DNA from 2 places in the Sphingopyxis sp. DBS4 genome. Region 2 is predicted to be linked to the other one. Evidence: predicted binding sites of a transcription regulator. Region 2 holds the regulator's gene; the other holds the start of a gene.
The links. Region 2 encodes LexA, which represses DNA repair genes until DNA is damaged. Its sites were predicted from a motif close to GTTCCNCNCTTGTTCT; they were not measured.
Positions count from the first base shown of each region.

Region 1: a site for LexA is predicted at 2,479-2,494, ahead of radA (DNA repair protein RadA). Genes of this name have one in related genera too.

Region 1 covers NZ_CP102384.1:460,721-465,152, reverse strand. Annotated here, with positions in the region: gene NP825_RS02235 (iron-sulfur cluster assembly scaffold protein) at 1-402, opposite strand, end outside; gene NP825_RS02230 (CvpA family protein) at 399-959, opposite strand; gene radA (DNA repair protein RadA) at 1,101-2,462, opposite strand; gene fsa (fructose-6-phosphate aldolase) at 2,651-3,301, shown strand; gene NP825_RS02215 (enoyl-CoA hydratase-related protein) at 3,494-4,297, shown strand; gene NP825_RS02210 (acetyl-CoA acetyltransferase) at 4,299-4,432, shown strand, end outside.
Region 2 covers NZ_CP102384.1:1,474,001-1,478,432, forward strand. Annotated here, with positions in the region: gene NP825_RS06860 (ComEC/Rec2 family competence protein) at 1-1,822, shown strand, start outside; gene lexA (transcriptional repressor LexA) at 1,776-2,459, opposite strand; gene NP825_RS06870 (molybdopterin molybdotransferase MoeA) at 2,537-3,724, opposite strand; gene moaC (cyclic pyranopterin monophosphate synthase MoaC) at 3,721-4,194, opposite strand; gene trpC (indole-3-glycerol phosphate synthase TrpC) at 4,406-4,432, opposite strand, start outside.

The DNA.
Region 1 (4,432 bases), 1.0 Mb from region 2:
CGCCGCGACCGCGGCATCGAAGGGCAGCAGGATCGCCCCGTGACGCGCGGGATAGGCTTGCGCGGCGGCGAGCAGATCGAAGCCCGGCCATTCAGGCGACCCGCCCTCGCCCGCGAACCAGCTTGCGATCGCGTTGCGCGCGGCACGGAGTTCGGTCAGAGTCTTGCCCACCGCGTGGCGCGCGAGCAGCGTCGCCGATGCCTGCCCCAGCGCGCACGCCTCGACATGCATGCCGATGCCACTCACCCGGCCGCGATCGTCGGCGTCGACGTCGAGGATAATCGCGCTGCCGCACAGCGGCGCGCGCATCGATATGCGGTGGCGCGCGCCTTCGCGCGGCGGGAAATCGACCGACCCCACCGCGAGCGCCAATATGTCGCGATTATAGAGCGCGCCGCTCATGGCGCGCTCGCATCCGCCGCGGCCTGCTTGTCGGCGTCCACCTGCGCCGACCGCGCCTCGGCCCGCCGCTCGGCGATCACCTTGCTCAGCGCCGCACTTGTCGCGCTCAGCGCGGGATAGGTGCGGCTGTCCGTCATCCACGCCGGGCGCTGCGCGTTGCCGTAGCCGATGTCGTAAAGCAAGGTCGCCGCCATGAAGAGCAGGGTCGCGACGATCAGCCCCTTGATCGCGCCGAAGCCCGCACCCAGCCCGCGGTCGAAGCCTCCGACAAGCGAAGCGCGACTGCGCTGCCCCATCGTCCGCGATCCCCATTTGGCGAGCGCGAAGACCCCGCCGAACAGGATCACGAAAGCCAGCATCGCCGCGCCGCCGGGCGCCTCGATCCAGCGCGCGACGAAATCGGTGACGAGCGGGTGGAAAAAGCGCACCGCGAGGATCGCGAGGACCCAGGCGAGAAGCGACGTCACCTCCTGCACCAGCCCGCGCAGGAAGCCGAGCACCGCGCCGCCGCCGACGAGAGTCAGCACGATGATGTCGAGGGCCGTCAGATTTGCCATCGGACCGCAATCCAAAAATCACGCATGAAATACAACCGTTCGTGCTGAGCTTGTCGAAGCACCGTCCTTTTCTCCTTCCGGCCAGAAAGAACAGCCCTTCGACAAGCTCAGGGCGAACGGAATAACTTGATGTCAGCCGATCTAGTCACGCCCGAGCATCAGATCAACCAGTTCGCCCAATCGGGCAAAGCCGGTGACGCCGATCCCGTTCACGCCTTTCATGCCCTTTGGCCCCCAACCACTCGAAAAGCCGAGCTTCGCCGCCTCGCGGAGGCGCAGCGCGTCATGGGCGACGGGGCGGATTTCGCCCGACAGCGACAACTCGCCGAAAACGATCGCATCGGCAGGCACCGGCCGCTCGCTGAACGCCGAAATCAGCGCCGCCGCGACCGCGAGGTCGGCAGCGGGATCGGTGAGGCGATAGCCGCCCGCGACATTGAGATAGACTTCGGCCGCACCCATCTGGAGCCCGCAACGCGCTTCGAGCACCGCGAGCACCATCGCGAGCCGCCCGCTGTCCCAGCCGACAACCGCGCGGCGCGGCGTCGCGCCGCTGGCGAGGCGGACGGTCAGCGCCTGCACCTCGACCAGCACCGGCCTTGTGCCTTCCAAGGCAGGGAAGACCACCGATCCCGGTACGTCGCGGCCGCGATCGGTCAGGAACAGGCTCGACGGGTTGGCGACTTCGCCGAGCCCTTCCTCGCCCATCGCGAACACCCCGATCTCGTCGGTGCCGCCGAAGCGGTTCTTGACCGCGCGGAGGATGCGATAAAGATGGCTGCGCTCGCCCTCGAACGCCAGTACCGTGTCGACCATATGTTCGAGCACGCGCGGCCCGGCGATCGTCCCGTCCTTCGTCACATGCCCGACGAGCACGATCGCAGCGCCGCTGTCCTTGGCGTAGCGGATCAACTCCTGCGCGCTTGCGCGGACCTGGCTGACGGTCCCGGGGGCGCTGTCGATCAGGTCGCTGTGCATCGTCTGGATCGAATCGATGACGACGAAATCGGCGGTGCGACTATCAAGCGTCGCGAGGATATCGCGCACCGACGTCGCGCTCGCCAGCGCCACCGGCGCATCGCCGAGCCCCAGCCGCTGCGCGCGCAGCCGCACCTGCGCCGCGGCCTCCTCGCCGCTGATATAGACGACCGACTTGCCCGCCTTCGCGAGCCGCCCCGCCGCTTGCAAGAGAAGCGTCGATTTGCCGATCCCCGGATCGCCGCCGATCAGCGTCGCCGACCCCGCGACGAAGCCGCCGCCCAGCGCCCGGTCGAACTCGGCGATACCGCAGAGCATCCGGTCGGGCATGACGCTGTGCGCGTCCAGCGTTTCGAGCGCCAGCGTCCGCCCGCCGCGCGACAGGTCGTGCTTGGCCGAAAAGACGGTTTCCGCCGCCTCTTCGACCAGCGTGTTCCACTCGCCACAATCGGCGCATTGCCCCTGCCAGCGATAGCTGACGGCGCCGCAATTCTGGCAGACATATTGGCGTTTCGCTTTGGCCATGCGGCTTCGCATAGTCGGAACAAAGATGGAACGCCAGCAGATTATAAGTTCGTCATTGCGAGCGGAGCGAAGCAATCCAGGGCGGCTTGTCGCGCCCTGGATTGCTTCGCTCCGCTCGCAATGACGGGGAAAGGGTTATAGGGGATCAGCAACACCCGAATCACCCATCCAGCAGGAACGCCCGCGCCATGAAATTCTTCGCCGACACCGCCGAGATTGCCGACATTCAGGAGTTGGCCGCGACGGGCCTGCTCGACGGGGTGACGACCAACCCGTCGCTGATCGCCAAGTCGGGGCGGGACTTCAAGGAAGTGACGAAGGAAATCTGCGCCATCGTCGACGGCCCGGTGTCGGCCGAGGTCGTCGCGCTCGACCATGAAACGATGATGAAGGAGGCGGAGATTCTCCGCCGGATCGCCGACAATGTCTGCATCAAGGTGCCGCTGACGATCGACGGGCTCAAGACGTGCAAGGCGCTGACCAGCGACGGCACGATGGTCAACGTCACCCTCTGCTTCTCGGCGACGCAGGCGCTGCTGGCGGCAAAGGCGGGCGCGACCTTCGTCTCGCCCTTCGTGGGCCGCCACGACGACAATGGCTTCGACGGGATGCAGCTCATCGCCGACATCCGGCTGATCTATGACAATTATGCTTATGACACCGAAATCCTGGTGGCGAGCGTGCGCCACGGCATTCATGTCCTCGAAGCCGCGAAGATCGGCGCCGACGTGATGACCGCGCCGCCGTCGGTGATCAAGGGGCTGTTCAAGCATGTCCTCACCGAAAAGGGCATCGAAGGCTTCCTCGCCGACTGGGCCAAGACCGGACAGTCGATCTGACCTGCACGGAGGATTAGATTGCGGTGTGTCCCCGCGAAGGCGGGGACCCAGAGCGTTACAATGCCATTGTAGTATTCGCCGCTCTGGGCACCCGCCTTCGCGGGTGCGCACGCTTGTTTGGGCACGCCCGCCCTTTCCAGTTGACGTAAACGTTAACTCGCGCCGATACTCGCCCGAAAGGGAGAGATTCGCATGACCGACAACGCCGCCCCCGCCGTCCTGACCGAACGCCAGGGCCATATCCTGACCATCACGATCAACCGGCCCGAGGCACGCAACGCGGTCAACGCCGCGGTCCATGTCGGCATCGGCACCGCGCTCGACGAAGCCGAAGCCGACCCCGACATCCGCGTCGTCATCATCACCGGCGCGGGCGACAAGGCGTTCTGCGCGGGCGCCGACCTCGTCGCGCTGTCGCGCGGCGGCGCGCTCCAGCCCGACGACAAGGCGCAACAGGCGTGGGGCTTCGGTGGCTTTGCCGCGCACCCCATCTCGAAGCCGGTGATCGGCGCGGTCAACGGCTTCGCCTTCGGCGGCGGCTGCGAACTCGCGCTGATGTGCGACCTGATCGTCGCCTCCGAAAATGCGCAGTTCGGCTTGCCCGAAGTCAAGGTCGGACTGTTCGCCGCCGCGGGCGGCGCCTTCCGCATCGTCAAGCAACTGCCGCCCAAGCTGGCGATGGAGCATCTCCTGACCGGCGATCCTTTCGATGCCGCAACCGCGCTGCGCTATGGTTTCGCGAACCGCGTCGTCCCGCTCGCCGACCTCATGCCGACCGCCATCGCGCTCGCCGAGAAGATCGCGGGCAATGCGCCGCTGTCGGTGCAGGCCTCGAAGCGCGTGGCGCTCAGGATGCAGGACGGACAGATCGCCGGCGACGACGCGCATTGGGCCGACAACAGCCGCGAGCGCCGCGCGCTGATGGCGAGCGAGGACGCCCGCGAAGGTCCGCGCGCCTTTGCCGAGAAGCGCAAGCCCGTCTGGAAGGCGCGTTGATATGGCGATGACCGATCCCGAGCGCATTCCCGTCATCATCGGCGTCGGGCAGGTCAATGACCGCCCCGACGATCCCGATCAGGGGCTCGATTCGCTCGGGCTGATGGTCGCGGCGCTCAAAGTAGCCGCCGAGGA
Region 2 (4,432 bases):
GCTGGCGCAGCCCGCGGTGACCGCCTTTTCGGCTGAGGTCGAAGCGGTCGAGCCGCAGCCTGCGCGCGAGCAGGTGCGGTTAATCGTCCGTCCGCTCGGTCGCCCCGATCTGCCGCCACGCGTCCGGCTGACGCTTCGCGGCGATGGCGGCAGCATCGCGCCGGGCGAATTCATCGGGCTCCGCGCGCGGCTGATGCCGCCTCCGACCGCGAGCCTGCCGGGTGGATATGATTTTGCGCAGCGGGCGTGGTTCGACCGGATCGGCGCGGTCGGGACGGTGCTCGGCGATGTCGCGCGGTCGCCCGGAGAGCGGAGCGGGAGTCAGCCGCTGCGCGCGCGGCTGAGCGCGCATATCCACGAACAGGTCGCAGGATCGCCGGGCGGGATCGCGGCGGCGCTGGTCACCGGCGATCGCGGTGCGATATCGCCCGAGGATGACGAGGCGATGCGCCGCGCAGGGTTGGCGCACCTGCTGTCGATCAGCGGGCTGCATGTGACCGCTGTGATCGGCTTTGCGATGCTCGTCGCGATGCGGCTGTTCGCGCTGAGCCGGCGGTTGGCGCTGGCGGGATATGTGCTGCCGATCGCCGCTGCCGCCGGCGCGCTTGCGGGGGCGGGCTATACGTGGCTGGCGGGGGCCGAAGTGCCGACGTTGCGGTCGCTGATCGCGGCGCTGCTCGTCCTCGTCGCTTTTCTGATGGGGCGCGAGGCGTTGACGTTGCGGCTTGTGGCGGCAGGCGCGCTGATCGTGCTGCTGTGGCGTCCCGAATCGCTCGCGGGGCCGAGTTTTCAGCTCAGCTTCGCGGCGGTGACTGCGCTCGTCGCACTTCATGAAAGCCCGGCGATGCAGCGCTTCCTCGCGCGCCGCGACGAGGTTCTGCCGCTGCGATGGGGGCGGGCGTTGGCGGGGTTGCTGATCACCGGGCTGGTGGTCGAACTCGCGCTGGCGCCGATCGCGCTGTTTCATTTCCACAAGGCGGGGCTTTACGGCGCGCTCGCCAATGTCGTCGCGATTCCACTGACCACCTTCGTGATCATGCCGATGGAGGCGGCGGGGCTGCTGTTCGATAGCGTCGGCCTCGGTGCGCCCTTCTGGTGGGTCGCCGATCATGCGCTGCGCCTGCTCATCGCGCTTGCGCACGCGGTCGCCGACACGCCGGGGGCGGTCGCGACGCTGCCGAGCTTTCCGCGCTGGGGTTTCGCGCTGACGGTCGGCGGCGGGCTGTGGATCCTGATCTGGCGGACGCGATGGCGCTGGATGGGGGCGGGGCCGCTGGCGATCGGCATCGCGGCATTGCTCGCGCAGCCGCGCCCCGATCTGCTCGTCACCGGCGACGGGCGCAACATCGCGGCGGCCGTGCCCGGCGGCAGCTATGCGCTGCTGCGTGATCGTGCGGGCGATTTCGTGCGGGATGCGATGAGCGAGGCGGCGGGGATCGACGTGCCGCTGAGCGCGCTCGCCGATCTCGACCATGTCGAATGCAACGCCGATTTCTGTCGCTGGCATCAGGGCGCCGACGGCGTGCAACGCGTCATCCTCGCCTCGCGCGGACGCGATCGGATCGAAGGGGCCGATATGGCGGCCGCCTGCGCCGCGGCCGATGTCGTGATCAGCGATCGCTGGCTGCCGCGCGAATGCATCGGGCGCTGGCTGACGATCGATCGCGACAGCCTGGCGCAAAGCGGTGGGCTGGCGATCTACCTGGGGAGCAGGCCGCGAGTCGCCGCCGCGCTACGCGCTGGCGATGAGCATCCGTGGCGCCGCCCCGACCAGCTCAGTGGTAACGACGAAGCAGTCCCGAAAGACGCCCTTGCACCATGACGCGCCCGGCCTCGTAGCGCTGCGGCTCATAGGCGCTGTTGGCGGGGTCGAGCCGGATCATCTTGCCCTCGCGGCGGAAATATTTGAGCGTCGCATCCTGCCCGTCGACCAGCGCGACCACGATGTCACCCTCGCGCGCGGTGTCGGCCTTCTGGATCAGCGCATAATCGCCGTCGAAGATTCCCGCCTCGACCATCGAGTCGCCCGACACTTCGAGCGCATAATGCTCGCCCGCGCCGAGCAGCGCAGCGGGAACCGCGAGCTGGTTATGATCCTCGAACGCCTCGATCGGTACGCCCGCAGCGATCTTGCCGTGCAGCGGCACCTCGATGATGTCGTTCGCGGCGATCGGGCGCAGCGCGGGGGCGGGCTTGCGCAGCGGGACGATATTGTCGCGCTCGCTTACGACGGGAGCCTTGGCGCCTTCGGGGGCCTTGAGCACCTCCAGCGCGCGAGCGCGGTTGGGGAGGCGGCGGAGAAAACCCCTTTCTTCCAAAGCGCTTATCAGGCGATGGATACCCGATTTCGACTTGAGGCCGAGCGCTTCCTTCATCTCCTCGAACGACGGCGAAATGCCGCTCGCGTCGAGGCGCTGCTGGATGAAGTGGAGCAGTTCATGCTGCTTGGCGGTCAACATCGCTTGTTCTCCATGATGCCCCGAATGGACCGGGCGCCGGACATAGGGAGAACGATAGTGGAACAAATCGGAACTTGTCAAGCGATGTCGATATAATCGGCCAGTTCGCCAGCGGCTTTGGTGGGGGCGCCGATCTCGCGGATCACGAGCGCATCGGCGTCGGCGAGCGGAAAGGTGCGGCCGCTGTCCTGCCCGTCGAACAGCATGAGGCGCTCGCCGTCGCGGCGCGCGCGCAGATAGTCGCGCCGCGTGCTGCCGGGACCGAGCGCGGCCGCGAGCGGCGCTTGCCGGATTTCGGGCAGTGGGTTGCGCGCGCCTGCAAGATGGCGGACGAGCGGGAGTAGGAACAGGGTCGCGGTGACGAAGGCGGAGGACGGATTGCCGGGCAGGCCGAGCAGCAACGCGTCGCCGATTTGGCCGGCGATCAGCGGCTTGCCCGGCTTCATCGCGATTTTCCAGAAATCGACGCGCCCGCCCGCATCATCGAGCGCGCCGCGAACATGATCGTGATCGCCGACCGACGCGCCGCCGACGGTAACGATGACGTCGTGACGTCGCGCCAGATCCTTGAGAATATTCGCAATCATCGTCCGGTCATCGCGCATGTGCAGCGGCAGACCGGTATCTGCGGGTTCGCGCGCGAGCAGCGCCGCGAGCATCGGGCCGTTGCTGTCGGGAATCTGGCCGGGGGCGAGCGCACGGCCCGGCTGCACCAGCTCGTCCCCGGTGGTCATGATCGCGACGCGCGGGCGCGCACCGACCGCAAGCTGCGCCGCGCCGCCCATGATCGCGGCAGCGAGCGCGCCCGGGGTCAGGCGCGTTCCGGCGGCGAGGAGTCGGTCGCCCGCGGCGAAATCGCTCGCGCGGGGGCGAATATGCTGGCCGCGCGCGGGCGCATCGCCGGTCAGAGTGAGCACTGTCTCCTCGGTGGCGGCATTTTCCTGGATGAGGATAGTGTCGGCGCCATCGGGAAGCATGGCGCCGGTGAAGATGCGCGCCGCCTCGCCCGCGCCGAGCGGTGCGGACGGCGCGGCGCCTGCGGCGACTTCGCCGACGATGCGCCAGGGGCCGGGAAGATCGTCGAAGCGGATTGCATAGCCGTCCATCGCCGACAGCGCCGCCGCGGGCTGGTCGCGTTCTGCCGCGATGTTCTGTGAGAGATAGCGGCCAAGCGCTTCCGAAAAAGCGATAGTTTCCGGCGCGAGTGGCGGGCGCAGTGCGAACAGGCGTGCCTGCGCTTCCTCGACGGGAAGCAGGCCGCTCATGCGGCGCGCCAGTCGCCCGAGCGGCCGCCGCTCTTTTCGAGCAGACGGATATCGCTGAGGATCATCGCGCGGTCGAGCGCCTTCGCCATGTCGTAGAGCGTCAGCAGCGCGACCGAGGCGGCGGTGAGCGCCTCCATCTCGACCCCGGTCGGCCCGGTCGTTTCGGCCGTGGCGCGGACCGAAACGCCGGTCTCCTCCCAATCGAATTCGACCGAAACCTTGGTCAGGGCGAGCGGGTGGCAGAGCGGGATCAGGTCGGACGTGCGTTTCGCGGCCATGATGCCCGCGATGCGCGCGGTCGAGAGGACGTCGCCCTTGGGCGCGTTGCCGCTGCGGATCGCGGCCAGTGCCTCGGCTGACATCGCGATGCGGCCGCCCGCGACGGCGCGGCGCCGGGTGGCGGGCTTGGCGCCGACATCGACCATATGCGCGGCGCCGCTGTCGTCGAGGTGAGTCGGTTTGCTGGTCATCGGGGCGAGCGAAGCAACGCAGCGTAAGAAAGGCAAGGGAAGATGGCGATTTTCGACCGGAAGCGGCCGCCCGGCATCTCCTAACTTCGTCATCCCCGCGAAAGCGGGGACCCAGAGCGTGCGTCAGCTGACCCCACTCTGGGTTCCCGCTTTCGCGGGAATGACGAAGGCGGGCAGGGGCGGCTCTCCACCTCAACGCGGAAATGGCGTTTTACCCGTTCAGCAGCGCCTTTGTCGC